One region of the Solibacillus sp. GQ1 genome, then DNA from elsewhere that is predicted to be linked to it. Evidence: predicted binding sites of a transcription regulator. Region 1 holds the regulator's gene; each other region holds the start of a gene.

Evidence for each region. Region 1 encodes LexA, which represses DNA repair genes until DNA is damaged. Its sites were predicted from a motif close to CGAACATATGTTCG; they were not measured.
Region 2: AC6CH1_RS00300 (Y-family DNA polymerase) is a predicted target of LexA. The motif match lies at 3,602-3,615, and genes of this name have one in related genera.
Region 3: uvrB (excinuclease ABC subunit UvrB) is a predicted target of LexA. The motif match lies at 8,191-8,204, and genes of this name have one in related genera.

Annotation. Positions count from the first base shown of each region.
Region 1 is NZ_JCAXEX010000001.1:2,024,912-2,035,072, forward strand. It holds gene AC6CH1_RS10390 (EAL domain-containing protein) at 1-1,113, shown strand, start outside; gene AC6CH1_RS10395 (alpha/beta hydrolase) at 1,137-1,784, opposite strand; gene AC6CH1_RS10400 (DNA helicase) at 1,798-2,361, opposite strand; gene tkt (transketolase) at 2,593-4,587, opposite strand; gene AC6CH1_RS10410 (DUF896 domain-containing protein) at 4,727-4,963, opposite strand; gene AC6CH1_RS10415 (YneB family resolvase-like protein) at 5,028-5,684, opposite strand; gene yneA (cell division suppressor protein YneA) at 5,671-6,018, opposite strand; gene lexA (transcriptional repressor LexA) at 6,179-6,802, shown strand; gene AC6CH1_RS10430 (gamma-glutamyl-gamma-aminobutyrate hydrolase family protein) at 6,886-7,581, opposite strand; gene AC6CH1_RS10435 (5' nucleotidase, NT5C type) at 7,697-8,242, opposite strand; gene AC6CH1_RS10440 (DNA alkylation repair protein) at 8,322-9,029, opposite strand; gene AC6CH1_RS10445 (gamma-type small acid-soluble spore protein) at 9,287-9,832, shown strand; gene glnA (type I glutamate--ammonia ligase) at 9,955-10,161, opposite strand, start outside.
Region 2 is NZ_JCAXEX010000001.1:56,165-66,325, reverse strand. It holds gene AC6CH1_RS00315 (long-chain fatty acid--CoA ligase) at 1-382, opposite strand, end outside; gene AC6CH1_RS00310 (L-threonine 3-dehydrogenase) at 654-1,604, opposite strand; gene AC6CH1_RS00305 (YolD-like family protein) at 1,996-2,316, opposite strand; gene AC6CH1_RS00300 (Y-family DNA polymerase) at 2,329-3,582, opposite strand; gene AC6CH1_RS00295 (carbon-nitrogen family hydrolase) at 3,760-4,551, opposite strand; gene AC6CH1_RS00290 (pyridoxal phosphate-dependent aminotransferase) at 4,704-5,888, shown strand; gene AC6CH1_RS00285 (glycine C-acetyltransferase) at 6,085-7,275, opposite strand; gene AC6CH1_RS00280 (YczE/YyaS/YitT family protein) at 7,334-7,951, opposite strand; gene ybaK (Cys-tRNA(Pro) deacylase) at 7,966-8,454, opposite strand; gene AC6CH1_RS00270 (hypothetical protein) at 8,582-9,196, opposite strand; gene AC6CH1_RS00265 (EAL domain-containing protein) at 9,468-10,161, shown strand, end outside.
Region 3 is NZ_JCAXEX010000001.1:291,936-302,096, reverse strand. It holds gene ftsX (permease-like cell division protein FtsX) at 1-778, opposite strand, end outside; gene ftsE (cell division ATP-binding protein FtsE) at 768-1,454, opposite strand; gene AC6CH1_RS01335 (DUF4097 family beta strand repeat-containing protein) at 1,960-3,174, opposite strand; gene uvrA (excinuclease ABC subunit UvrA) at 3,261-6,128, opposite strand; gene uvrB (excinuclease ABC subunit UvrB) at 6,134-8,116, opposite strand; gene AC6CH1_RS01320 (IDEAL domain-containing protein) at 8,470-8,709, opposite strand; gene AC6CH1_RS01315 (competence protein ComK) at 8,897-9,388, shown strand; gene AC6CH1_RS01310 (YhjD family protein) at 9,394-9,747, opposite strand; one part of gene prfB (peptide chain release factor 2) at 9,921-10,161, opposite strand, start outside.

The sequences.
Region 1 (10,161 bases):
CTCCGTCAAGTGGCGGATCGTATGCAAATATATTTTCCGGAAAGTGATTCACTGATTTCACGCTTTTCAAATTCGCTTATTTTCGGAAAAGTTGACGAAAACGATTGCTTCCTTGCCTATAATCAGCAGCTTGAATCGATAACACAATTGCCATATATTATCGATGGTAAAGAAATCTATATTACATTAAAGATCGGTTATACAGTCTTTAATGAGTCGATGACAGTCGAGCAGAGCATTCATCAGGCAGATATCGCCTTATCCAATGCACAGAAGCGTACTGGGACGAGCTATGCAGTTTATGAAGATAATAGTACGAAACAATTGACGGAAGAAATGGATATCCTCAATCAATTGGCTTATGGGCTTCAACATGAAGAATTTGAAGTTTATTTGCAGCCTAAAATTAACTTCCAGACAATCGAAGTGGAAGGTTTTGAAGCATTATCTCGTTGGAATTCGAGCAAACTTGGTTTCATTTCACCGGTAAAATATATCCCAATCGCTGAACAAACGGGAAAAATTAAAGCGATTGATTTACTAAACTTTAAACAGATCCTTATCTGGCTACAAAATCGTATAAATGAGAATAAAAAGATTTTACCGATTGCGCTCAATATTTCGCCGGACCATTTTTACGATCCGGACTTCCTGCAAAATATAAGGGATATATTTTATCAATATAATGTCCCGCCGTATTATATAAAGCTGGAAGTAACGGAAAGCATTGAGTTGGTGGATTTTAAAAAAGCAAAAGAGATTCTAAATCAACTAAGACTTATGGGCATTGAATGTTCAATCGACGATTTTGGTATCGGCTTTTCTTCATTAAGCTATTTACCGCAGTTGCCCTTTTCTGAAATCAAAATTGACCGCAGCTTTATCAGCGCAATGGATGAACCCGGGATGTATGCAATCGTACAAACGATTATCCAATTGGCGAAAAATATTCAAATGCGCCCCATTGCCGAAGGAATTGAAACAGAAGAACAGCTGGCAATGCTTCAACAACTTGGCTGTCCTGCTGGTCAAGGCTATTATTTCTATAAACCGATGTCTATTACCGAAGCAGAACAATTGCTGGACACGAAAAAAACAGCTGACGGGAAGTAAATCACCTTCCATCAGCTGTTTTCTTAGTTTATAGTGTTCGGTAAATCTTTCGATAAGAATACGATTAAATCATGTAGATTTTGCTCGCTCACTCCATGACCTACCGGATAGGTTCTGAATGTAACGTCCGTGTCATAGTCATTGAAGAAACGAACGGCATGCTCTGCCCATTCAATCGGAAAATCATAATCATATTCCCCGTGAGAAATAAAGATTTTAGATTTATCCATCGTTTTTTTACTATATTCAAGCGCAACGAATTCCGGTAAATAACCGTTTAATGCTGCTGTTCCACGAATGGCATTGCCCATCACCATCGCAAGTGACTGTGCCATCGCTGCCCCTTGGTTGAAGCCAACAACATAAATTTGCTGTTCATCCAAATTGAATTCCCAAATAGCTTCTTTAATAAATAATTCTATACCTTTCAGCACTTTATCGAAAATGGCACGATTCGGCTTACCCTCTTCTTCAAATGTATAAAATGCATAGCCCGGACGATGTTTAATCGGTCCTTGCAAACTAAAAATATGACAATTTGTTGAAAACGAATCAACAAGTTGTAGTAAATCATTTTCATCGCTCCCTAATCCATGCAGCAAGAAAATCGCCGGTTGCTTATCTGCATCTACTTTAGGTGCTTTGTGTAAATAAATAAATGGTGTGTTCATTTTATATCTCCTTTTAAGAAAGCGTCATTTTATTGACAAGCTGGTCCGTGTAATAAGCCATGTAGCCATCCAGCAATTTGATTGTTTCCTCGATATCGCCTTCTGTTAAAATATTTGCATTTTTAGCACAGGCAACTGTCAAAAAATCAATACGGTATGCATGCTCCACGGATGCATAAGCATAATCGTAAATCACATCTTCATCCTCTACCTTTAATGCATTATATTGCTGATGGAATGCTTTCTTGTAATCGTCCATTTTCTCTCCGACACTGTTGCGGATTTGCATTTGCTGTGCCATTAATTCATTTTCGATATAAGAAACGGTTGGCACTTTTCCTGAACTGAATGTTTCCCGAACAAGATCTGTCCATGCCATTTTATTCTCCACATAATACGCAATATTTAACATTAATCGATCATAAAAATCAGTCGTTGACGTGGAGGAAGCTCTTTTTTCATCGATATTTTTTTGAAGCATTGTTTGGAATTTTTCAAGATCCGCTTTATTCGATAGGAAATAAAGTGTCTGTTCGATATATGTAGTAATTTCTTTTTGCTTATTTTCTGCTGTCATGATTCATCCACATCCTTCATCTGATACTTCCATATTTCTTTATTATCGTACCATTCCTTCAGTAAAATCGCACGTTATCCTATTATCTGTATGGGCCTATTGTATCTGAATTCAGCTCTTTTTGCCAAAGCTTTTTTCTTGTCACCTATACAATAAGTCGGGCTTCCGATTGATTTAGAAATAAAAAAATGCCACTTGCCATAGTAGACAAGTGACATTTTGAGCTTCGAATTAAAGTGCTTTTACTTTCGCAACTACATTTTCTACTGTGAAGCCGTATTCTTTTAACACAATTTTCTCTGGAGCCGATGCACCAAATTTATCGATTGCCAATACATCGCCTTCAAAGCCAACATATTTATGCCAGCCAAGTGATGCACCCATTTCAATTGCTAAACGCTTCGTCACAGCTTTTGGTAATACAGATTCTTTGTATTCCTTGGACTGTTTTTCAAAGCGGTCCATTGATGGCATTGATACAACAGATGCATCAATTCCTTCTGCAAGTAGTGCCTTTTTAGCTTCTACTGCCAAGCCAACTTCAGAACCTGTTGCAATTAACAGGGCATCCGGAGTTTCTTTAGATGAAGCTGAAACGACATAAGCACCTTTTTCAACACCATCGTATACTGTCTCTGTCGCAAGATCCAATACCGGCAAGTTTTGACGAGATAATACTAATACAGTTGGCGTTGATTTGCTCTCTACAGCTAATTTCCATGCAGCTACAGATTCATTTGCATCTGCAGGACGGATAACAGAAAGATTCGGCATTGCACGTAATGATGCTAAATGCTCAACTGGCTCATGTGTAGGACCATCTTCCCCTACTGCAATTGAGTCATGTGTAAACACATATGTTACAGGTAATCCCATTAATGCAGATAAACGAATTGCTGGACGTACATAGTCAGAGAATACAAAGAAAGTACCGCCAAATACGTTTAAACCGCCATGTAATGCCATACCGTTCAGTGCAGCGCCCATTGCAAATTCACGAACACCAAACCAAATGTTACGGCCTTCCGGAGTTTCTGCAAAGAAATCGCCAGCGCCTTTAATAGTTGTCTTGTTTGATCCTGCCAAGTCAGCAGAACCACCGAAGAATGATGGTGTTGTTTTTGCAATTGCATTGATTGCATCACCAGATGATGAACGAGTAGCTACTGCAGTACCTGCTTCATATACAGGTAACTCAGATGCAAAGTTCTCCGGTAATTTGTTTTCCATTGCGTTTACAAATTGTGCAGCCAGTTCTGGATATTCGTTTTTGTAGCTTTCGAATAATTCATTCCATGCTGCTTCTGCTTGTACACCTTGTACTTCGCTAGCTGCTTTAAATGTATCATATACTTCAGTTGGAACGAAGAATGGCTCATGTTCCCAAGCGTATGCAGCTTTTGTTAAAGTAACTTCATCAAATCCTAGTGGCGCACCATGTGAATCTGCTTTACCAGATTTGTTAGGAGAACCAAAACCGATAACAGTTTTCACTTCGATTACAGTTGGGCCGCCAGTATTTTGTTTCGCTTTTTCAATAGCTGAATTAATTTCCACGATATCTGTACCGTCTGCAACTTTTAAATAGTTCCAGCCGTATGATTCGAAACGTTTTTGGATGTTTTCCGAGAATGACTTTTCTAAATCACCATCAAGTGAAATATCATTTGAATCATATAGTACAATTAATTTATCCAATTTTAAGTGACCTGCAAGAGAAATTGCTTCTGCAGCAACACCTTCCATTAAATCACCGTCACCGCATAGTGCAAATGTATAGTGGTCTACAATGTCTTTACCTGGCTTGTTGTATGTTGCTGACAAGTGACGTTCAGCCATAGCCATACCTACTGACATTGCAATACCTTGTCCTAATGGACCAGTTGTCGCTTCTACACCAACTGTATGACCATATTCAGGATGTCCCGGTGTTTTTGAATTCCATTGACGGAAGTTTTTGATTTCTTCCAACTCTAAACCGTAGCCACCTAGATGCAATAAACTATATAAAAGCATGGATCCATGTCCAGCTGATAATACAAAACGGTCGCGGTTATACCAATTAGGATTTTGAGGGTTATGGCGTAAATGCTTCGTCCACAATGTATAGGCCATAGGTGCAGCACCCATTGGTAAACCTGGGTGACCTGAATTTGCTTTTTCAATTGCGTCGATTGATAGTGTACGGATTGCGTTAATTGCTAACTGATCCATCTGTTGTGTCATTATGTGACATCCTTTCCTCGTACGATATTTATACATTTTATAGTGTAGACAAATTTTCACAAGAAAACAATAATTTCTAAAAACGTCCTATAAAATATGTCATACTTTATATTAAATGTGACATATTAATGAAATGTTATTAGTTTAAGAATTTCTTCTGTGATTTAATTTGTTTTAATTTTTCAGGTGTCACATCATTGCCTTCTTCATCAATTACTTTTACATGCTCGATTGTATCACGCATTGTAGTACGGAAAGTATCTAAATATTCTTTGCGCAGCGCTGTACGTTCCTTCGCCTGCTCTTCCGTCAATTTACCTTCTCTCGCTAATTTAGAAAGCTCGTTAATGCGAGCTAATTTTTCTTTTGATAACATTTGAATCTCACCTTTCTTCCTACCTACTACAAAGGTATAAAAAAAACGACTTGAAAACAAGTGTTTACTCTTCAAGTCGCTCCATATATTCAATATATCTTCTATGTACGGTCGCTTTACTGATAGAAATGCCCAAGCCAGACAAAGTCGTAGCAATTTCTGCAAAGGTTAAGCCTTTCTGACGCAGTTGAACAATTTCTTCGACAGGCACTTCTTTTCGTTCACGCCCTTCAATATTACCGCGGTTTTTCAAATTATTTTGCGGCTGGTAGCCATTTTCTACAGCGCGGCGCATTCCCCGGCGGATTTTTGCATTATGCATACGACGCTGATACTCTTCGACAATCGCTAAAATTTCGAGCAGCATTGTATCCATTTCGTTTAATACGACAGGACCTGCATCATTCAATGTATATACTGTCGCTTCATATTTTTGCAGGAGGTGCAGCACTGCCATACGGGCATTCCCTCGCCCTAAACGGGTTTCATCCTGTACAAATAATGCTTTAATACCGTACTCTTTCATGTAGTCAAGCATGTCGAGTAATCCGTCTCGATCGACATCATATCCACTATGCTGGTCCATGAAAATCTCCACATCTTTATAGCCGAATGATTTTGCGTATTTTGTCAGCTCCTCCTGCTGACGCACTAGCGATGTTTCTTGTGTATTTTTATCCGTACTGACACGGCAATAGATCACTGCTTTAGTTTTTATCATTGTTCCCTCTCGCTACTTTAATCAATTGCATATCGGAGGATTCATTCAGCTGAGCTATGTATTGTGAATCTTTTTCTACAGGCACAACCAATACTTGTCCTAAAACAACTTTTTCATCCAGCATTCCGTTTTCCTTTTTTACTTCATTGATCCAATCATGCTTAGCCATTTTACCACGATATTGTTCTGCCAACGACCATAAAGTATCGCCATGCTCTATGCTTACGTGTTCGTATAATTCAATTTTATCATCCTGCATCATGAATAAAGCAATCATAAGTACAGAGAATAGTAGAAACATTGATGTGAAGCCATTTAATTTAACTCTTTTCATTTGAAAAACCCTCTTTCGAATGTACGTTCGGAATGTTTGTTCTCATAATAATACGAACGTATGTTTTTGTCAACCGTTTTTTCGAACTTATGTTTGCATTCATGTTCGCATACTGCTATACTTACTTTAAGAAAAATAGCATGATAAAGAGGTGAGTTAGTTGACACAAAAAATTTCAAAGCGGCAGCAAGCTATTCTAACTTTTATAAAAGAGGAAGTTCGTGCTAAAGGCTATCCGCCATCAGTTCGCGAAATTGGAGAAGCAGTAGGTTTAGCTTCCAGTTCAACTGTCCACGGGCATTTAGCTCGTTTAGAAAGTAAAGGGCTTATCCGCCGTGATCCTACAAAGCCGCGTGCCATTGAAATATTGGATCAGGAAGAGATGAATATCGCAAAACAAGGTGTTATTCATGTTCCGCTGATCGGTAAAGTTACAGCTGGTCTGCCTATTTCTGCAATCGAGGATATCCAGGAATATTTCCCGTTGCCGGATGCTTACGGCTCACCGGAAGAGGAATTATTTATGCTTGAGATTATGGGAGAATCCATGATTGAAGCCGGGATTTTAAATGGGGATTATGTGATCGTTAAAAAAACGTCTACTGCGAACAATGGAGAGATTGTCGTAGCAATGACGGAAGACGATGAAGCAACTGTTAAGCGCTTTTACAAAGAAAAAACTCATTTCCGTTTACAGCCTGAAAATAGCTCAATGGAACCAATCATTGTCAACCAAGTTTCTATTTTAGGTAAAGTGGTCGGCCTCTATCGAAATATCCATTAATCATCAACTTGCCATTCTAATAGAATCGGCAAGTTTTTTATTTACAAAATAAAAAGCTCAGCCGCGAACGACTAAGCCTTTCGTTATTTATTGCATGCTTCTACAAAACTATTAAATAAGCGCTGTGCATAAACATCACCGTTCGGAGCCAATTCTTCCGGATGCCATTGCACCGCGACACAATATGGATGCGATTCATGTTCAATCCCTTCAATGATGCCGTCCTTAGCAAGTGCCGAAACAACGAGCCCTTTCCCTAGCTTTCCAACCGATTGATGATGAAATGTATTTACACGGAATGAGTCTTCTTTAAAAATCTCTTTAAATTTAGGTGTCTTTACTTCAACGGTATGTGCCAGTTCCCCTCGCTTTGAAGGCTGTTTATGTAAAATTGTGTTCACTACTTGTGAGGGTATATCCTGAATTATCTTCCCCCCGAATGCGACATTCATAATCTGTTGTCCGCGGCAAATACCGAGAACCGGCATTTGTCTTTTATAGGCTTCATTCATCAATAAAAGATCGCTGTCATCACGTTTCCGTACAACACTTCCGATATGACGGTGCGGTTCTTCATTAAACAACAATGGATCTATATCCGCTCCACCAATTAATACGAGGCCATCAATTAGATCTAATAACTCATTTACGTTTTCTTCTGTAGCATTCGGTATACAAATCGGTATACCTCCCGCTTGTTCAATTGAAATTAAATACGTGTTATTAATATCCAACTTCTTGTCAAAATCATACATTGTTAATCCAATAATCGGTTTCATTCTTTTTATCCCCTTATAATTTATAGATAATTCCAATAATTTAAATTATACTATTGCGTTATACGAAATGACTACAAAAATAAAAAAGGATTGCAGAATCGCAACCCTTTACTTATTAAACACTTTCCATTTGTTTTATAAAATACTGTTTAATTTCTTTCCAGTTATGAACACGCATGAAACCTTCTTCTGATCGATTGTACGGCATCGAATACAATATACCTGTCCCTTTGAATGCTGCGAGTTGGCGTGGGCTGTCATCAATTAAATAATCGGTATGTATTACCGCTTTATTTCCGCAAAACACAATGTTCTGTGTTTTAATAAAGGGTAAATGCTCCATTAACCAGTCGTATTTCGCTGTAAATGAACCCGGTACATCCATTGCAGCTGTCGCAATAAAAATTTCATAATGTTCCTGCAACTCTTGAATGACTTTAATCGCATCTTCATCCAGTACTTTTAAATCTCTGAAATAGTCAGGCTCATTTAATATTGCAAATAATTTCTTCGCATCTTCTCGAGGCAAATCGCGCTGTGTCGTCAGAAGAAACTCTTCATCTGTAAAATTTGTTCCGAAATTTTCGTTATATGTCACACGTAATTTCGAATAAAAATCAGCTAGTACCTGGTCCATATCGATAGCAATACTTTTTTTCATGTAATAAGCCTCCTTGAAATTCCCATAATTTTAGTTTATACAATTGTATTGTGAAAAAACAAGGTATAACTCTTTACAATTAACAACGTACATATTTACGTTTAAAACCGATTCGCCCTTTTTCCACCTGTTTTTCAATTTCCTCATAAGCATGAAGCAAACCCGGTTTTTTCCCTTCCCGTTTCGTTTCAATTGGTCCGATCTCATTTGCAATTTGCACTGCCTCATCATGTAAAGGTTTAAATGAAACACCGACTGTCATGACAAAATTGTTCATCGCCACCTGTGTGCGCTGCGGTGCTTGACGGATATTTTGTTTTACATACTCGAGCATGTCCATTAACTTTTCCTTTGAAAATTCCTCATCTTTACGATTGCCGAGAAGCCAGCAGTAGCAATGCCACCCTGCCGACATTTTCAGATCCTCACCACTGGCAATCCACTTATCGCTTACTTCTTGCGCAATATCAGATTCCGCCAGAGTTACTGCCACAACATAATCCGAAATCATATAGAAATAGGCCTGTTCCATCCAGCGGTCATAATCTTCCTCAGTCATTGCATTCGGATCCGCAATAATTCCTGCGAAATACATAGCATCATAGTTGCCTGTAGCATAGAGCTGTTCGGCCAGTTCCTGGTCTATTTTTATTTGTTTTACATACGGTTTCATCGAGCCAATCGTTACACCGAACAACGGCTCCTTAGCCCCATTGGACATATAAATCTTTTTTGTACGCTCTTTCCCAAGTGCTTCTAACTCTTGCATCATTGTATCGAGTTTCATAATTTCCTCCTTTTTATTATTATTTTTGTCTTATACTATTATATGATTTAATCGCCAAACATACCTAGCGTTCTTCTCAATAAGCTTGCTAGTAAATATTTCATTTAAAACAGTATTTACGGGATATATACGGCGACATACACTCAAGCTTCAGTGTCCTTTTATTGTTGCCCTGTACTTTAATAAAAAAATTGGCAAATTATTTAACCGAATAATAAAACAACCTCTGAACAGAATAATCTCAGGAGGTGATATTGATGTCAAAAAATAAAAACAACATCAATAATAAAAACGTCGAATTCGGTATGGAAACGGACGTTAATCAAGTAAAACAGCAAAACCAAAAAGCTGAAGCTAAAAAGCAACAATCTTCCGGTTTGTTTGCAAACAGCGGTTTACAAAAGCAATCAAGTTCCTTGAATGCTGAATTCGGGATGGAAACTAACGTAAACCAAGTGAAGCAGCAAAACCAGCAAGCTGAAGCCAAAAAGCAACAATCTTCTGGATTGTTCGCGAATAATGGTTTACAGAAAAACTTCTCTTCCATGAACGCCGAATTTGGCATGGAAACAGATGTTAACCAAGTAAAACAGCAAAACCAGCAGGCCGAAGCCAAAAAGCAACAATCTTCCGGTTTGTTCGCAAACAGCGGTTTACAGAAGAAGCTTTCTTCAATGAGCGCTGAGTTTGGCATGGAAACAGATGTTAACCAAGTGAAACAGCAAAACCAGCAGGCCGAAGCTAAAAAACAACAAGCATCGGGTCAATTTGGTAAGAACAAATTCCAAAACGGCAATAAATAAAAAATATTGAACCGGCAATTTTTATTGCCGGTTTTTTTAGTTCAAAATTATATTGGTTATAATTTTAAATAATATGTATACCTATAAAAAAAACGCTGGAATTTTAACTCCAGCGCTTTCTCTTAGTACATCTTCATATATTGGTCGCGTTCCCACTGATGGACAGTAGAACGGTACATGTCGAATTCGATTTCTTTTGCTTCTTTAAAGTTAGCATAGATGTGGTTGCCTAATGCTCGTTGAACAACTTCATCTTTTGCAAGTAAGTTTAAAGCGTCGTCTAAAGCTGCAGGCAGGTTATCAATGCCGTTTGCTTTACGCTCTTCTTC
Region 2 (10,161 bases), 2.0 Mb from region 1:
GTTCCGACTGCACTTCTTCAATGAGCGGTACTAAATCTTCATCTATTAAAATTATTTTATCTTCTGCATGATTAATAATGTACGCAATATGTTCCGGTGACAGGCGGATATTGACCATATGCAAAATTGCGCCTGTACATGGAACCGCAAAATAGGCTTCTAAATGGCGGTGCTGATTCCAGGCAAATGACGCAATTTTGTCACCGCGCTCCATGCCCAGCTTTGTTAATGCGTGCGCTAACTTTCTTGTGCGCTTTACCCATTGCCCGTATGTAAGGCGATGAACCTTCTTTTCACTTGTACGTGAAATAATTTCTTTGTGTGCATAATACGTCTCTGCACGCTTGACCATATCTGTTAAAACGAGTGGTGTTTGCATCATCATTATATATTTCCCCCTTTTATGAGGCATTATCTTTACCGGCAATCCCCATTACCAATAAAACACCTCCTAATTTCTCCCACAATACCATTCTAATATAATATACTGAAAAATGAAAATATTTTGTCAATAATGCAGCGATTTCATTTTACTAGAGAAACGAATATTACAAAATTTTGCTTTTAGGGTCTCCCACCTCGAGGCTTTCCACAGGCACCTATATAAAAAAGCGAGTGAACTGCTTTTCAACAGTTTCACTCGCTTCTATAAGTTAAATCGCGTTTTGTGCTAATCGTACTTTTAGTTTTTCCAGCATATCGACCGTCATTTTTTCCAGATCGTAGTTAGCTTTGAAGCCCCATTCTTCAATCGCTGCCGATGAGTTGATTGCATTTGGCCAGCTGTCGGCAATTGCCTGACGGATCGGGTCCACATCATAATCCATTGTGAAGCTTGGAATATGCTTTTTAATTTCGGCTGCGATTTGTGACGGCTCAAAGCTCATCGCCGAAATATTAAATGCATTGCGGTGCACAAGCTTTGCCGGATCTGCTTCCATTAAATCAACAATGGCCTGCAGTGCATCCGGCATATACATCATATCCATATACGTACCTTCTGCAATATACGATGTGTAGCGTCCTTCCGCAATAGCTTTATAATAAATATCTACGGCATAGTCCGTCGTTCCTCCACCAGGTGGCGTTACATAAGAAATCAGCCCCGGGAAACGGACACCGCGTGTATCCAGTCCAAAGCGTGTGTAGTAGTAGTCGCATAATAATTCGCCAGCTACTTTATTGACACCGTACATCGTTGTTGGACGCTGTAATGTATCTTGTGGTGTATTGTCCTTTGGCGTAGAAGGACCGAATGCGCCGATTGAACTTGGCGTGAAAAACTGCATATCTAGTTCACGTGCCACTTCAAGTGCATTCATTAAACCGCCCATATTTAAATTCCAGGCGAATACCGGATTTTTTTCTGCTGTTGCCGAGAGTAATGCAGCCATGTGTATCATCGTGTCTGCACCAAAATCATGGGCAAGTGTGTGCATGCGTTTCCCATCTGTTACATCCAATACTTCAAATGGACCTTCATGCTGATCAATTTTTCGAATATCTGTTGCCAATACATTATCTGTGCCATACGTATGGCGTAATTTCTCTACTAATTCCGAACCAATTTGACCTAAAGCACCGGTCACCATAATTTTCTTCAATCTGAAGCCTCCCTATCCTTTAAAAGACATGTTTTCAGCCTGTTACCGCTGAATATACCGTCTATTATTTCTCATCTATTAAAACAAATGTCCTTGTGGAAAATACATATAACCATCCAAAAATATTGATGTTCAAACATTTTCATGAAATTTATTATATGGTGTTCTTTTCTAAAAAACAATATGTTAAAAATATTCTTTTTCAGCAATACATTTGTACGTGTGAAATATTCGAATAGAAAGATTACTTTTATACGAGTGGCTCTGGTTGTAAAATCAAGTGAAATTTAATTTCTCTTTCTAACATTGGGTCAATTTCCATTCCGGGTCGGACGCTTTCCGCTGGAGTTGCCTCCCCCATTTCAATATTTTTATTGGACAACTGGAAAGTCTACTCATCCAAGAGTGCTTCATAAATATGGTGGAACTGAATTCTTTCGCTGTTTGCCAGTTTGACATATTGTTCGTGGATATTGATTTTTTGGATTGCCCCGGAAACTGTATAGAGGCCAGTTTGCTCCCATACTTTTAGTTGGATCGGGCAATGCTCTGTGTAGGCTCGCTGCAGATTGATGTTAATTTGTTCTAACTGGGCTTCGTCAAGTTGGGGTTGGGTAACAATTGCGTCCTCTTCCTGCCATTCACGCAATAGTTGGACATGCTCCGGCAACATCATTGCGCTCCATTTAATTGTTCCTCTATCTCTGTTCATCGCCTTCACTCCCTATTGTTTATGCCCGCCTACTAATTCAGCCCGTGTCAGTGCAGTACCTGCTTCCGTATAGGAAACCGCACGCAATATCGCTGTTGTACCGTATTTTGTACGTAAACGGTCCATCGTTTCTCCGAGCTTGCGGTTACGCCAACGCATCTCATCGAACAGGCTGAGCTGCATCGAATATTCACTTTCAATATTGCTTAATGTAATCGTAATTTTGCGTGCCGGCCGTTCGGCATAAAATTCATCGAGCAGCTGCTTACACACTTCGAAAATTTTCAGTGTATCGTTTGTCGGCTCATCGATTGTACGTGAACGATGAAATCCGCCCCCGAAGGCATCTTTACTGTAGCTAAGCCCTAATGAAATCGTCCGACCGATTTTCTTCGCTTCCCGCGCCCGCCTTGCCACGTCTTCACACATTTCCAGCAATACGACTAAAATTTCCTTTCTACTGCGATAATCGCGCATCAGCATCTGCCCTTTACCGAAGCTGATTTGCCCTTGCATAATCGGCGCACCGACTGTCGAATGATCGATTCCCCATGCATGGTAATACAGCTGATTGCCGAGAATTCCGAAGCGCTTTTCAAGTAACGCTAAATCGGCATGCGCCAAATCGTAGACAGAATAAATGCCCATATGATTCAGCGTTCTTTCCGTACGGCTGCCGATTCCCCACATCGTGGACAGCGGCATGATCGGCCACAGTTTTTCCGGTACATCATTATATGTCCATTTCGCAAATCCCGTCTTTTTTGCTTCGATGTCGAGCGCCAGTTTTGCCATCAGCATATTTGGGCCAAAACCGACTGCACATGGAATTTCAAATTGGTTGTAAACGAGCTGCTGAATGTATTTTGCCGTTTCTTCAGGCGGCCCCCATAATTTTTCGGTTCCGGTTAAATCGATAAAACTTTCGTCGACGCTATATACATGAATGGCCTCTTTTGGAACGAACTCGTTGAACAGACGTGTAATTTCCATTGATATGCGTATAAATAATGACATCCGCGGCTCAAAAAGACGAATATCCGGATGTGGCGGGATTTCGTATAATCGTGAACCTGTGCGAATATTAAAGCGCTTTTTCATCGGAGGGGACGCTGCAAGTACAACACTTCCCTTTTGCTGAAAATTTCCGACAATCGCAATCGGTACTTCCATTACATTTAAATTTTCAACCGATGCAATACAGCTTGCATAAAAACTGCGCATATCAATACAAATAATCGAACGTTCCGGCACATTTTCATACATAAAGCTCATCTCCTTATATCGAACATTTGTTCTTATATTAAAATGAGACGTGTGAGATGGCAAGTGGAAAGTAGTGGCTGTTTTGGTTGAGAGGGATTTTTTTATTGTATCAGTGAGTTAATTTGCTGCTTAATGCAAAAAAAGCGCACCGACATTCATCCGGTACGCTTTTAAAATTTATTCTTTTATTACTTTTTCATAAAGACCCGGACGGCGATCTTCGTATACAGGAATGCGGCCGCGCACTTCATCGACTGTTGAAAAATCAACGTCAATAATCGCCAGTTCCTCATCCTCTGCACCTGTCCAAAGCACTTCACCCCATGGCCCGATAATCATTGACTGACCATTGAAATTTTCCACTTTACGGGCAATACGATTTACCGCAACGACGAAGCACTGGTTTTCAATCGCTCGCGCCTGCAGTAATATTTTCCAGTGATCGATACGTGGTGTCGGCCATTGTGCTGGTACAAACAGCACCTTAGCACCATCCAACGCATGGGAACGCAGCCATTCAGGGAAGCGAATATCATAGCAAATTGCTCCGCCCGCTTCGAGCTCACCTAATGCGAAACGGTTCATATCACTGCCGGATTCCAAATACAAATGCTCATCCATTAAGCGGAATAAATGCACTTTACTGTACTCGCCGACTAATTCACCATCGCGATTGAATGTGTACATCGTATTGAAAAACTTATCATCACGTTTCACCGATACCGATCCACCTACAATATGTACCGCCAATTCTTTTGAAAGACTGCTTAAAAATGATTTCGTACGTTCTCCATTTTCGTCCGCCAGCTCTTCCAGTTTTTCGAGCGCATAGCCTGTATTCCACATTTCCGGTAATACAACGATTTCAGCACCGCCTGCTACCGCTTCGCGAATAAATTTCTCCGCGCGTTCATAGTTTTCATCTACCTTGCCAAAACCAACATTTAATTGAATACAACCGATTTTCATAACTGCCACCGCCTTAAAAATTCCGTGCGAATCTATTTTCGCATATTCGTACTTCATTGTAACATCTCACTTCAAGTTGTCAAAATCTTCACTTTACTTAAGTGAAGTTTTAGACTAACATTAACCTTACTATTTTTCAGAGGTGATAAAGAATGATTGAATTCTCGAAAAAGCTTCAGCAATTACCACAACAGTTTTTCGCAGCACTTGTAAACAAAGTAAATGAAGCGCTTGCTGAGGGGCGCGATGTGATTAATTTAGGTCAGGGAAACCCGGACCAGCCAACACCGGCACATATTGTGGAAGCACTGCAAAATGCGGCAAATGATCCACAAACACATAAATATTCTCCGTTCCGTGGTATTGCAGAGCTCAAGCAAGCAGCTGCGGACTTCTATAAACGTGAATATAATGTCGACATTGATCCCGCTACAGAAGTGGCCGTCTTAGGCGGAACAAAAATCGGTTTAGTCGAACTTCCGCTTGGACTCTTGAATCCTGGCGATTATATGCTCCTCCCAGATCCGGGTTATCCGGATTACTTATCCGGTGTCACACTTGCAGATGTAAAGTTTGATACGATGCCGCTTCAAGAGGAAAATCACTTTTTGCCAGACTACGAAGCATTGTCCACAGACATTAAAAACCGGGCCAAATTGATGTATTTAAATTATCCGAACAACCCGACTGGCGGTGTCGCAACGCATGATTTTTTTGAACAGACCGTACAGTTCGCTAGAGAAAATAACATTGCAGTTGCCCATGACTTCGCTTACGGGGCACTAGGCTTTGATGGTGAACGCCCGCCAAGCTTCCTTCAGGCACCCGGTGCAAAAGAAGTCGGCATTGAGCTTTATACATTGTCCAAATCGTACAATATGGCAGGCTGGCGTATCGGCTTTGCTGTCGGTAATGCAAAAATGATTGAAGCGATCAATATTATTCAGGACCATCTGTTTTGCAGCCAGTTCCCTGCGATCCAGCATGCAGCCGCAGTTGCACTGAATGAAGAGCAATCTTGTGTAGAAGAATTGCGTGCATTATATGAGCGCCGCCGCAATGTACTCGTTGAAGAAGCCCATAAAATCGGCTGGGAAATCACAGCACCAAAAGGCTCGTTCTTTGCATGGCTCCATGTACCTGCACCATATACGAGTGAACTGTTTGCTGACTTTTTACTGGAAAGAGCGGATATTGCCGTTGCAGCCGGTAATGGTTTTGGTGAATACGGCGAAGGCTATATTCGTGTCGGGCTGCTCGTCGATGAAGAACGTTTGCGCGAAGCCATACAGCGTGTCGCGAAGCTTGGTCTGTTTGCGCAGACGGTTTTGAAATGACTTTTGAATGCTCTGCTATCGAAAATGCGGTGTTTTATTCGCCGCATTTTTATTTAATCCTCAATTTCAGTTAAATAATCCTCAAACTCATCTCAATAATCCTCACTTACCCTTACTTAATCCTCAGTTTACTATTTATAATACTCAACATAACAAAACTCAGCACCATCAAAATCAGTGCTGAGCTTAACGTCGCTTATTTAATTACTTCTAACTCGCGGCCTACTTTTTCGTAAATCGCTAATGCTTCATCGAGCATTTCTTTCGTATGTGCCGCTGTTGGCATATTGCGCACGCGACCTGTTCCTTTTGGTACTGTCGGGAACACGATTGCTTTTGCGTACACACCTTCTTCAAGTAAACGTTTCGAGAATTGTTGTGTCAGCTTTTCTTCGCCGATAATACATGGTGTAATCGGTGTTTCCGATTCCCCGATATTAAAGCCAAGTTTTGCTAGGCCATCTTTTAAATACTGACCGTTTTCCCAAAGCTTGTCATGCAGCTCTGTTGATTCCATAATCATCTCTACCGCACGTGTAATCGCCGCAACATCCCCTGGTGGTAATGCTGTTGAGAATAAAAACGGACGAGAGCGAACTTTTAGCCAGTCGATCAGATTTTTCTTCCCTGCTACATAGCCGCCGACAACACCGATTGCTTTTGACAATGTACCGATTTGGAAGTCGATGTCGTGTTGCAGACCGAAATGCTTCACTGTTCCGGCACCTTTACCTGTAACGCCTGAACCGTGTGCATCGTCTACATACGTAATTAAATCAAATTCTTTTGCGATTTCCACGATTTCAGGAAGCTTGGCAATATCGCCATCCATCGAGAAAACACCGTCTGTAATAACCATTACTTTATTGTAAAGGCCTGATTCTTTTGCGTCTTTTGCTTTTGCACGTAAATCATCCATATCCGCATGCGCAAATGGAATAATTTTAGCTTTAGATAAACGGCAGCCGTCGATAATTGAAGCATGGTTTAATGCATCCGATAAAATCGCATCATTTTTGTCCATAACAGCAGAAATTGCCGCCATATTACAATTGAAGCCTGATTGATAGCTGATTGCTGCTTCTGTACCTTTAAATTTCGCTAATGTTTCTTCCAGTTTTACGTGTAGATCGAGCGTACCGTTAATTGTACGAACAGCACCTGCACCAACACCATATGAGGCGATTGTGTCCTGAGCAATCTTTTTCAGCTCATCGTTCGTCGCCAAACCTAAGTAGTTGTTTGATGACAGGTTTACAAGCTGTTTGCCCCCAACTTTAATGATCGGGCCGTTTGCTCCTTCTACCGGATCGATTTCGTTGTATAAACCTTGTGCTTGTAGTGCCAGTAAGTTTTCATCTAAAAAGGTGTTTAATACGTTTGACATGCGCGTTCATCCTTTCGATATCTATTTCCACTATATTTTAGCACAGAGAATGAAAATTTTATGTAAGCGGCTCTCCGATTATTTCCTCAAGCTTTCTTTTAAAGAAAAACAAGGAAGGCTGAATAACATAACCTGTGCCGAGCGCTAAAATAACCGTCCCGAAACCAACAGGACCACCAAGCAGCCATCCGGCACCTGTCGCAAATACCTCCATTACGAGCCGCCCTGTTTTCACAGAATAGCCTTTACTCGCAATAATCATCATAATCGTATCACGCGGCCCTTCTCCAAGACTTGCCGCAATATAAAGTGCACAGCCAATGCTCATTACAAAAAATCCTGCTGTAAAATACGCAAGTTCCAGTACAAAAATACTCGTCTCTGGCAAGAGCCAGTTGAACAAATCAATAAATGAACCGATGAACAGCATATTTAAAAACGTGGCAAGCTTCGGAATGCGTTTCAAATAAATCGATGTCCCGATAATAATCGTCAGACCCGTTAAAATGGACCAAGAACCGATCGTCAATCCAATTTGCTTGTAAAGACCAATATGGAAAACATCCCATGGAGCTGTACCCACAACATTCCCTTTAATCGTCATTGTAATACCAAGCGCCATGATCATCATTCCTACAAAAAAACTTCCCCATTGCCATTTAAATTTCTTCGACACAACAATCCTTCTTTCTATGATGAGACAATCGATGCAAATTGCCCGTTCGTTGCCTTTTGTAAATCTTCCGGTGCAAGCTTGATCTGCATCCCGATTTTGCCTGCACTGACAATCACATAATCTAGTGCAGTCGCCGCTTCCTCAATAATAGTCGGAAACAGCTTTTTCATCCCGATCGGCGAACAGCCTCCGCGAATATAACCGGTTAAGCCAAGCAGCTCCTTAACAGGGAGCATTTCGATTTTCTTTTGCCTTACCACTTTTGCTGCAGCCTTTAAATTTAATTCCGCATCAACCGGAATGACGAAAACAAAATAATTGCCCTTTCCTGCAGTCGCGACCAATGTTTTATAGACGTGTTCGACAGGCTGGCCTATTTTGCCGGCAACGGTCAATCCATCGACCGATTCCCCGTCGTTAATCGTATACTCAAAAATTTCATGTGCGATTTTTTTCTGCTCTATTAAACGAACTGCATTTGTTTTTGCTTGCTTCTTCGCCAAAAAGACCACTCCATATTCTCAACTTTGGAAATATTATACCACTGAATGATTTGCTAAGTGCTGCTTCAAAGCAATTTTATAATTTACTTAAATGTAAAAAACCCACTCCATATGAGCGGGCTTAGTGTCATGCAATTTGGGAGAAAACCGATTCCTCTGTCAAACGGTAACCGTTATTCACCATTGCAATATGTGAGTTATACTTTTCTGCAACTATATTGAATGAACGCTGAAATAACTGCTTTTCCAACCCTCGACCAAATACTGTTTGCTCGTCTGGATTACGTGCAAAATCTTGTTGGAACTTTTCCGGTATTGTAAAGGAAAGATTTTCGTTAGCCAACGAGATTGCTTCCTCTGATTGTACTTGCTCTGAATGTTGGTTTTGAGTGTTTGCCGGCATTTGCGGAATGGAAGTTGATACATTTGCTGCTGTAAGTAAATCTTGAGATGAAGGGACAGCTGATGCTGGACGCACATTATCCAATGTTGGTGTTTGTTTATACGTGAAGTCATTTACCACTGCAAGATTTTCGGCCAGATTGGCATTATCCTGTGTTAGCAAATCTTTTTCTGTTTTACCGGAAAGGAGGTTTTCCAGCACTTTTAGCAGTGGATTTTTACTTGGATCCGTATACTGTGCATGCTTTTTATATGCTTCGCCCGCCTCTTTGCGGAGCTGGGAGCGTTTTCTATCATCTAACTCTGGACTAAATCTTCGTGCCAAGCTACTAATCTTCATCTTCTTCACCCCTTTTGTAAAAGTTGCATTAATTTTTTATTAATATACCAACATATACCACTTTTATATAGAAGATATTCACCGATTGTTCATATTCAGAACTTTCTTACCAACCTTCTCTGCTCTCTCAATCTACAAAATGGACTATCTGTTAGTTTTAATTCAAGTACCCATTACCTATAATAAAAAAACCAATCTTTACACTGCCTTTATAGTATGGAAACAATCTCCGTTTAAAATTAAGAATCATTACTACAGGTAGGAGCATTCCATGAAAACATCCGTAAATTCAAAGCCGAACAATTCAATTGATTTCAAGGAAGTGATGCAGCGGTTTCTGTTAAAGAGTAAAACAATCCGTCATCTATCCCGGTCATTAGCATTGAAAAATATTATTGCACAGGAGGCAATGAGTACATATTTTCAGCCTATTTATGATGTAAGATACAACACGACATTTGGTTTTGAAGCATTGAACCGCCCTATTGCGCTAAAGCTTTTTCAAACGGCCGATATTTTCTATGAATTTGTTGGACAAACGGATAAAGTATTTTTGTTTGAATGCTTTTGCCGGAATCTTTCGCTCGTGCGCTATCACAAAAAATTGCTCAATTACAATACGACGAAAGATTTCACTTTGTTTATCAATATCCATCCAAATGTTTTGCTCGATAAAAAATATCATAGCGGCGAAACAAGGGCTTTACTGGAAAAATTGAATATTTCCCCTGAGCAAGTTGTATTTGAGCTGACGGAACGCAGTGCTGTCGGAGATTTCGAGGAATTTGCACGGGTCCTTTCCCACTACCGGTCACAAGGCTATCGTATTGCGGTTGATGATGTCGGTTCAGGCTACAATAGTTTAAAAACATTAATTTATCTAAAGCCGGAATTCATTAAGCTGGATCGCTCACTTATTCAAAATATCGATCAGCATAAAGCACAGCAGCAGCTTTTAACAGTTA
Region 3 (10,161 bases), 1.7 Mb from region 1:
ATAATTCCCCTTTTAATCGAGGTGCCAATAAATCATAAATATTGTAATAAGCAATTGTAACGGCTGCGACTGGAATAATAGATCCAATCAAACCAAGCCACATTCCTTCCAATACAAATGGAATGCGGACGAAAGAATTTGTAGCCCCTACAAGCTTCATAATTTCAATTTCATCTTTACGTGCAATAATCGTAATGCGAATTGTATTAGAGATTAAGAACATCGCTGTGAACAGCAGTCCTAAAATCAATACGAGTCCAACATTACGAGCGATTTCTAAGAAGTTAAATAGTTTTTCTACTTTACCCTCGCCATATTTTACTTCAAAAGTATTGTCTAAGCTATCAATCTGTTTTGCGACATCAGCTGTTTTCAAAGGATCGACAGCTTTGACATACAATACATTGTATAACGGGTTGTTCTGTTCGAATAAACTTAATTCATCGCCAAAATCTTTGATTAACTTGCTTAATTCTTGTTCTTTTGAAGAATATGTAACTTCCTCGACATCCGGCATATTATGAATCTCGTCAAGAAGCTGTTCTTCTGCCAGTTTCGCTTCTTCCGCTTCCGGAATAATATCGATCATGACACGAATTTCAACATCGTTTTCCAAATCGGAAGCGACTTTGTTTAAATTCATCATAATCGCTGCAAATACACCGACCAATAATAATGTGACCGTTACAGCACTGATTGAAGCGAGTGTCATCCAGCTGTTACGGCCTAATGATTTAAAACTTTCACGGAAATGACGGGCAATTGTTCTAGTTTTCATAGCCGTAGTCACCTCCGTACTCATCACGGACGATCATTCCGCCTTCAATGGCAATAACTCTTTTACGCACAGTATTTACGATTTCACGGTTATGTGTTGCCATTAAAATCGTCGTACCTTGGCGATTGATTTCCTCAAAAATATTCATAATTTCCCACGATGTTTCCGGGTCTAAATTCCCTGTAGGCTCGTCCGCAATCATCACTTTCGGACGGTTCACAATCGAGCGGGCAATTGCAACACGTTGCTGTTCTCCACCTGACAGCTCATTCGGCAGCATTCGCACTTTATGCTTTAATCCCACCAGTTCGAGTACTTCCATTACCCGTTTACGAATGACACTTGGCTGTTCTTCAATTACTTCCATCGCGAACGCTACATTTTCATATACTGTTAAGCGCGGCAATAATTTAAAGTCCTGGAAGACGACACCAAGATGACGGCGTAAATGGGGTACGCGATTATTTTTTAGCGTTCTCAAGTTAATGCCATTAATGATGACATCGCCGGAAGTCGGTTTTTCTTCACGGTACATCAATTTAATAAATGTCGATTTACCTGCTCCACTCGGGCCAACTATATACACAAATTCACCCTTTTTTATATGAACCGTAATCCCGTTTGCGGCGACGACCCCATTAGGATACTTCTTCACTACATTATTCATTTCAATCATTCACGAAACCACCTAAGCTCAATATCTAGTATTTTAAATTTTAGTCTTACCCATTATAGCATTTTCAGGCTCAAATTTTATTACATTTTCTTTTCAATGTAAGCCCCGCCTCGTTTTCAAACTCTCTGCACCGCCATGACAACATTAAAAGAAATCAATTGTCGTCAAATTTTCATAGAAATACACTTATTTTTTGGTTTTCGTAATGTATTTGTTAAAGTATGAAATGTTCTTAATATAATAAAATACTCTACACTATCTTTAATTATTCGACGTTTTCAGTGAAAACCCTTCTCATTATTTGGATTATTATGGTATTTGTGGGTGGTTTTTCAGAAACTACATTTTTCTATGTAGGAATGCGGCAGTTTGTGACTTTTAATTGGAGGTTTGGCGGAAAACAAAATTAAAAGCATCCAAATTCTTTATGAGAAGATGGATGCCTGATTTTATTAATGCGTTTGTTGTTGCTTTGAGTTTACCGAAACCCTGGTAAATCCTACGCCTATTGCAGTGTATAACGTACTAGTACTGTTCCTGTGCGAGATTCCCCTACTAATTTCAGGAGTTTCGCACCTTCCAGTTCTTTTGTGAAACGGACTGATTTTGACAGGAATTGCTCCTCTTCTTCTGTAACCAGTACATCACTTAAACCGATATCTGCTTTTCCGAAGTTTGAGAAAACCTGACCATCCAGTGCGACTGTTTTCGGAACATAAATTTCTACTGAACCTGCTAGTGCACGTGCCTTGATTTTATGCGCTTCCGCACTTGTTGTTGTGATAACAACATGTCCATTCATCGATTCAGCTTCGACTTCATTTAATTCGCCATCAACGTAAATACGTCCATTGGCTGTACCGATTTCCAAATCTTCACCTTTAATATGACGGGCTTCTACTGCACCATTGCTCGTTTGCAGTTCTGCATGATCAAATGTTGCATTTTCCAGACGGATTAAACCGTTATGCGTACGCGCTTTAACAAGCTTCGCGTCGATATGTTCGATTGAAACGCTACCTGTTAATAATTTCGCAATGACTACATCATAATGTTTTTCTGGAATAGCAACTTGTACTTTCACTTGTGCAAATTTATTTGTTGACTGAATAAATAATTTGTCATTTGTCAGCTTCGACATGTTTTCTGTTGCCTGTGCAATCGTTTCTTCCTCAGTACCTTTTAACGGTGTTTTCCCTGTCACATTCACAGTAACTAAATCATCCGTAGCACGTACAATATCGACTTTACCATTTGCGATTTCCAGCTCTACCCCTTTAACATCAGCTACAGGGTAAGCATACGTTTTTGTGAATTCTACTTTTTCTCCGAACGGTGTATCGATATCAAGCTCTTTAAACTTTGACAAAGCTGCACCGACTAATCCTGTCATGCGTGTGCTGAATTGCGATAAATCCTGCTTAATATCGCCCATAAACTCGTCCATTTTTTTATTGAATTCTTTATCGTTAAATGACTTGCCGAAAATATCTTCAAATCCTGATGTTTTACGTTTTTCTTTTTGTTCTTCAAATACTGGTTCTGCCTTATGCGGCTCTTCCTCATACTTTTTTTCTAAAACCGGTTGCTCGATTGGTGCTGCTTGTGATGGAGTGGATTCCTTTTCCGACGACAATTTTTCCAGTAATACAATCGCCTCTTCTGCCGTAATTGTACCGCTTTCAACTAATTTCAAAATGCGTTTACGTTCTTCTTGCATAAAAAAATTCCTCCCTCTGCTTCGTATATAGTTATTATACGGGGAGGGAGGACGAAAAGTTTCGTTTGCGCTCTTAGTTTTTCAATCTATTTATTTTGCGCTTCTTTAATTCTTGATTCCATACGCTCACGATCACGGTCCAGAATTGGTTTTAAGTAACGTCCTGTATAACTTTCTTTCACTTCGGCAATTTTTTCCGGTGTACCTGTCGCTAAAATTGTACCGCCACCTTCGCCGCCTTCAGGACCTAAATCAATAATATGGTCGGCAGTTTTGATAACATCAAGATTATGCTCAATAACAAGCACGGTCTCCCCGTTTTCAACTAAACGCTGCAGTACAATCAATAAACGGGAAATATCATCGGCATGCAAACCGGTCGTTGGCTCATCCAAAATATAAAATGACTTGCCGGTTGAACGACGATGCAATTCCGACGCCAATTTTACACGTTGTGCTTCACCGCCTGATAATGTTGTTGCCGGCTGACCAAGCTTCACATAACCAAGACCGACATCGACAATCGTTTGCAGTTTACGCTGGATTTTTGGCAAGTTCCCGAAAAACTCCAACGCATCTTCTACCGTCATCTCCAAAATGTCGGAAATATTTTTATCTTTATATTTTACTTCCAGTGTTTCACGGTTATAACGCTTCCCGTGACAAACTTCACACGGCACATAAACATCCGGTAAGAAGTGCATTTCGATTTTAATAATGCCATCTCCGCGGCAGGCTTCACAACGTCCGCCTTTTACATTAAACGAAAAACGTCCTTTTTTATAGCCGCGCACTTTTGCTTCATTCGTCATCGCAAAAACATCACGAATATCATCGAATACGCCAATATACGTTGCCGGGTTTGAACGCGGAGTACGGCCGATTGGCGATTGGTCCACATCGATTACTTTCTCCAGCTGTTCTAAACCTTCTATTGTTTTATGCTTACCCGGTTTCACTTTTGCCCGGTTCAGTTTTGATGCGAGCGACTTATATAAGATTTCATTTACCAATGTTGATTTCCCGGAACCCGACACACCTGTAACGGCGATGAACTGCCCTAATGGAATATCGACACTGACATTTTTCAAGTTATTTTCAGAAGCACCTTTAATCTTTATTTTTCGGCCATCTGATTTACGGCGTTCAAGCGGCAGCGGAATAAATTTCTTTCCGCTTAAATATTGGCCGGTAATCGACTCTTTGTTTTTCATTACTTGCTTTGGTGTCCCTTGCGCAATGACTTGACCACCATGTACACCGGCACCCGGACCGATATCGATTAAATGATCCGCTGCCATCATTGTATCTTCATCATGCTCTACGATAATTAATGTATTACCGAGGTCACGCATATTTACAAGTGTATTAATTAACCGGTCATTGTCACGCTGGTGCAGGCCGATTGACGGCTCGTCCAAAATATAAAGGACGCCTGTTAAACGGGAGCCGATCTGTGTCGCCAGTCGAATACGCTGTGCTTCCCCGCCGGATAATGTTCCAGCAGACCGTGCAAGCGTTAAATAATTTAAACCAACGTCCAATAAGAACTTCAGTCGTTCAATAACTTCACGAATAATTAAATTCGCAATCTGGCGTTCTTTTTCTGTTAATTCTACTGAACTAAAGAACTCATACATTTCCTGAATGGAGTGACGCGTCGCTTCCGAAATATTCTGGTCTTTAATTTTTACTGCCAGCGTTTCCTTTTTCAGACGGTGCCCTTTACAAGTAGCACAAGGCTGTTCAGTCATGTACTTTTGCATCGATTCACGAACATAGTCCGAAGAAGAATCTGTAAAGCGGCGCTCGATATTCGCGATGACACCTTCAAATTCGATATTTTTCTTATGCACACTACCATAGTCATTCGTATATTCGAATAAAATTTTCTCTTTACCCGAACCGTATAAAATTTTATCCATTTTCTCTTTAGGAATATCTTTTACCGGCACATCCATTGGAATATTGTAATGCTTGCATACAGATGCCAACAGCTGCGGGTAGTAGTTGGACGATACGGATTCCCATGGTGCAATCGCATTTTCAAGCAACGTTAAGTCCCAGTTGTGAATGACTAAGTCGATATCGGCCTTTGCCTTACTTCCCAACCCGTCACATGTAGGGCAGGCCCCGAATGGACTGTTGAATGAAAACATGCGCGGCTCCAGTTCACCAATCGAAAAGCCGCATAGCGGACATGCATGATGCTCACTGAATAACAGCTCCTCATGATCGATCACATCGACTAGAACGCGGCCATCCGCAATTCTAAGCGCTGCTTCAAGGGAATCACTTAAACGTGTTTCATTGCCTTCTTTTACGACAACACGGTCCACAACTACTTCAATTGTGTGCTTTTTATTTTTATCCAGCTCGATATTGTCATCGAGATCACGCAGTTCCCCGTTTACACGGATACGAACAAAGCCTTGTTTTTTCAAGTCTTCAAGCAGTTTTACATGCGTTCCTTTTTTCCCTTCAATAACAGGAGCAAGCAGCTGCATTTTCGTGCGCTCCGGATATTCCATCAGGCGGTCAACCATCTGTTCAACCGTCTGTGATGTAATTTCAATCCCATGTGTCGGGCAGTACGGTTTTCCGATACGCGCAAAAAGCAGGCGCAAATAATCGTAAATTTCCGTTACTGTCCCGACAGTCGAGCGAGGGTTTCGGCTCGTCGTCTTCTGGTCGATCGAAATGGCCGGTGACAAACCTTCAATTGTATCGACATCCGGCTTGTCCATCTGTCCTAAAAATTGTCGTGCATATGCAGACAATGATTCGACATAACGACGCTGCCCTTCCGCATAAATCGTATCGAATGCCAGTGATGATTTACCGGAACCTGAAAGCCCTGTCACAACGACAATTTTATCGCGTGGAATTGTGACATCAATATTTTTTAAATTATGCGCTCGTGCACCTTGTACGACAATTTCTGTATTTTTCACATTGTTCACCCTTCTGCTTTCAATTCAAATATCATGTCACGTAGTTCTGCCGCGCGTTCAAAGTCCAGCGCTTTTGCGGCTTCTTTCATTTCAACTTGCAATGTCTCAACAAGCTTCTCCAGCTCTTTTTTCGTCAGCTTTTTGCCGCCTGTCACTTTTGTAATATATGTTTCTTCCCCTTCCGCAGCTTGTGTAGCACGGATAATTTCAGGAATCTTTTTAATAATAGTTTTCGGTGTAATACCATGTTTTTCATTGTATGCCATTTGAGTTTCACGACGGCGTTTCGTTTCACCGATCGCTTTTGTCATCGAATCTGTCATATTATTGGCATACATAATGACATGTCCGTTCGAGTTACGTGCAGCACGTCCAATTGTTTGAATGAGTGAACGTTCGGAACGGAGGAATCCTTCCTTGTCCGCATCTAAAATCGCGACAAGGGATACTTCCGGAATATCAAGACCTTCCCGTAATAAGTTAATGCCGATCAGCACATCATATGTTCCTTTACGAAGCTCCCGGATAATCTCAATCCGCTCCAGCGTTTTGATTTCCGAGTGCAAGTATTCGACTTTCAAGCCCATTTCTTTTAAATAGCTCGACAAATCTTCGGACATTTTTTTCGTTAATGTCGTGACGAGTGTTCGTTCATTACGACGGATGCGCTCATGAATTTCATCGATCAGGTCATCAATCTGCCCTTCAATAGGACGGATATCAATTGTCGGATCAAGCAGCCCTGTCGGACGAATAATCTGCTCCACCATATCCGGTGTATGTTCTAATTCATATGGACCCGGTGTTGCCGACACATAAATCGCCTGGCTTACTTTTGACTGAAACTCGTCAAACATAAGCGGACGGTTATCCAATGCGGACGGGAGACGGAAGCCATGCTCGACCAGTACCCCTTTACGTGCCTGGTCTCCATTATACATACCACGTACTTGCGGTAATGTAACATGGCTTTCATCAACGACAAGCAAAAAGTCTTCCGGGAAGTAATCCAATAATGTATACGGCGTTGCCCCTGCTTCACGCAATGTCAGATGGCGCGAATAGTTTTCGATACCTGAGCAGAAGCCCATTTCCTTCATCATTTCCAAATCGTAATTTGTCCGTTGCTCCAAGCGTTGTGCTTCCAGTAAACGGTCTTCCGAACGCAGGACGGCAAGACGCTCCTCCAACTCTTTTTCGATATTTTCAATGGCAACTTTCATTTTTTCTTCGCGTGTTACGAAGTGGGATGCCGGGAAAATGGCTACATGCTGACGATCCCCTAAAATTTCGCCTGTCAGTGCATCCACTTCACGGATCCGGTCGACTTCATCACCAAAAAACTCAATACGGATACAGTGCTCATCACGTGATGCCGGGAAAATTTCGACAACATCCCCGCGTACTCGGAACGTACCGCGTGTAAAGTTAATATCATTCCGTTCATATTGAATGTCGACCAGTTTCCGAAGTAGCTGATTGCGCTCGATTTCCATCCCTGTACGGATGGAAACGACCATTTCACGATATTCCTCCGGATTACCGAGACCGTAAATACACGATACGGACGCGATAATAATGACGTCTTTCCGTTCAAATAACGCAGTCGTTGCCGAATGGCGCAATTTATCGATTTCTTCATTAATACTGGAATCCTTTTCAATGTACGTATCGGTTTGCGGTACATACGCTTCCGGCTGGAAATAGTCATAATAGCTGACGAAATACTCAACCGCATTGTCCGGGAAAAATTCTTTAAACTCACTATATAATTGGCCGGCCAGTGTTTTATTGTGTGCCATCACGAGCGTCGGTTTATTCACTTCTTTAATTACATTGGAAATCGTAAATGTTTTACCCGTACCTGTCGCCCCAAGCAAAGTCTGGTGACGCTTGCCTTCTTTAACCCCTTGTATGAGCTGTTTAATCGCTTCCGGCTGATCCCCGGCAGGCTGATAGGCGGACTTTATTGTAAAAGTTTCTGTCATATTCAGATTGTCCTTTCTGTCGCTTATATTATCTTCTATTTTAACATACCCGTTTTTAATTTACGATAAAATTGCGAACGTACATTCGAATTTAATGTAGTTGTGTGTCTTTTTGGATGGGCTGGTTTTATTAGAACTTTGGTGGCGGGTATTAGAAAAGTTTGGTGATTTATTTGAAGGTTGGGACCAGTTATTCGAAAATCTCACTTATTAGAAGAATTATCCTTTTTATTAGAAACTAACCAATTTATTAGAACTATTTTAATTTTATTGGAAACTTTCTTTCACTTATTAGAAAACAACCGGAACCCGCTGCTTGCCCATAAAAAAAAGCCACCTGAATAGGATGGCCTTTAAGAAACTGTTTCCAATAACTCTTTTAACTCTGTAGTATAGCTGTGAAATGCTTGTTCGTTCTTTTGATCTAACGATGTATCGATAAGTAGCTTTAATTGTTCAATACGTTGCATCCGCTGCAACCGACTAATAAATAAATCTAAATAAATTTCATTCAATAGCTTCTCTGCATGATGTTCAGTGGACTGCTGACTAACCGCTTTTAAAAAGTCTGTATACGAATAATATTTATCCATCGATATCACCTCGACCTCTTTTAACCATTATAAGTTAAAAATCATACAATTTGCAATATATTCTGAAAAATTATCATATGACAGAATTTTCTAAATATAATGTTGATTTTTAGCAAATTATGCAGTAGTTTAGATGTATAGTGAAAATTTAAGCAATTAAAAAAGTAGGAAAGATAGGGGATACAAAATGATTAGTAATTTAACACAAAAATCCAATTACATTATTTCTAACTCTACCTTCTGTTTGAGGTCCTATCAGCATCGAGATAAAATTCACACTGCCATTTTGGACAAGTACGGCCAATCTACATCTCCGTATAAACCTTTAAAAATTATTCGAGATACGTGTCGTCTGCATGGAAGTTCCTATGACGCCAGCAAATATCAGGCGAGAAGCTTTTTCGGAGAGAATAAACATAAGTTGCCGATAATGGTGGCCTATGATTTCGGGGATCCGTGCATTTTATTCCCGCTATTTTCGCCGTTTTCACCTCAAAATATTTGGTTATCCTTGAATCCTATTATTAATATTAGTGAAGATGGTGATAAAACGCTCGTAACTTTTGTGGATAATACTGAGATTAGTCTGGATATCAATATGAAATCATTCAACCAGCAATATGTACGCGCTGCGATGTACTATAAATATCTGCTTTTACAGCGCAATAGGATCTTATAAGAGCATCAGTTTTTTTGAAAATATTCAGCAAGAAGTAACTCACTTTGATTACGAAGGCGAATATTCGAATATCTTCTACACTCCATGATTCCCCCAAAGTAAAAATGATACTCGGTAAACAAATCATCCGTCTTGCCTCTCACTAAGCGCATCTGATGAAGTTGAAAATAGTCCTTCGTTTCTTTTAAGTCATGCTCTATTTTGATACGTACAGCATCGATTAATTGCAAATAGGGATTTTTAAATTTGAACGGACTTTGCTCCACTATTGAGTAATCCTTCCCAAGAATAATTAACAGCAATGGCAAATAAATCCCAGCCTCATAATACGGAATCGTTTTAGAAGGAATTTGCAGCATACGAATACCTCCAATTAATAAGAACGTTTGTTCGTATTAGTATTTTCACATATTTTTTAAAATCTGACAAGAGGAAAATTATTACTTAGCTTAAATTTCACTAAAAAAACCGTGCCTTAGCTTTTTACTAAGGCACGGCTTTCAATTTTTCAACCGATGATCGCTGAAAGATTTTAATATGAGATTTTTGATCGTAAATAGGCAGTAATGAACACATCGAGATCGCCATCCATTACGGCGCCTACATTCCCTGTTTCTGCACTTGTACGGTGATCTTTTACCATTGAATACGGATGGAACACATATGAACGAATTTGCGAACCCCAGCCAATTTCCTTCTGCTCACCACGAATTTCATCCAGCTGTGCCTGCTGCTTTTCAATTTCCAGCTGATACAGCTTCGATTTAAGCATT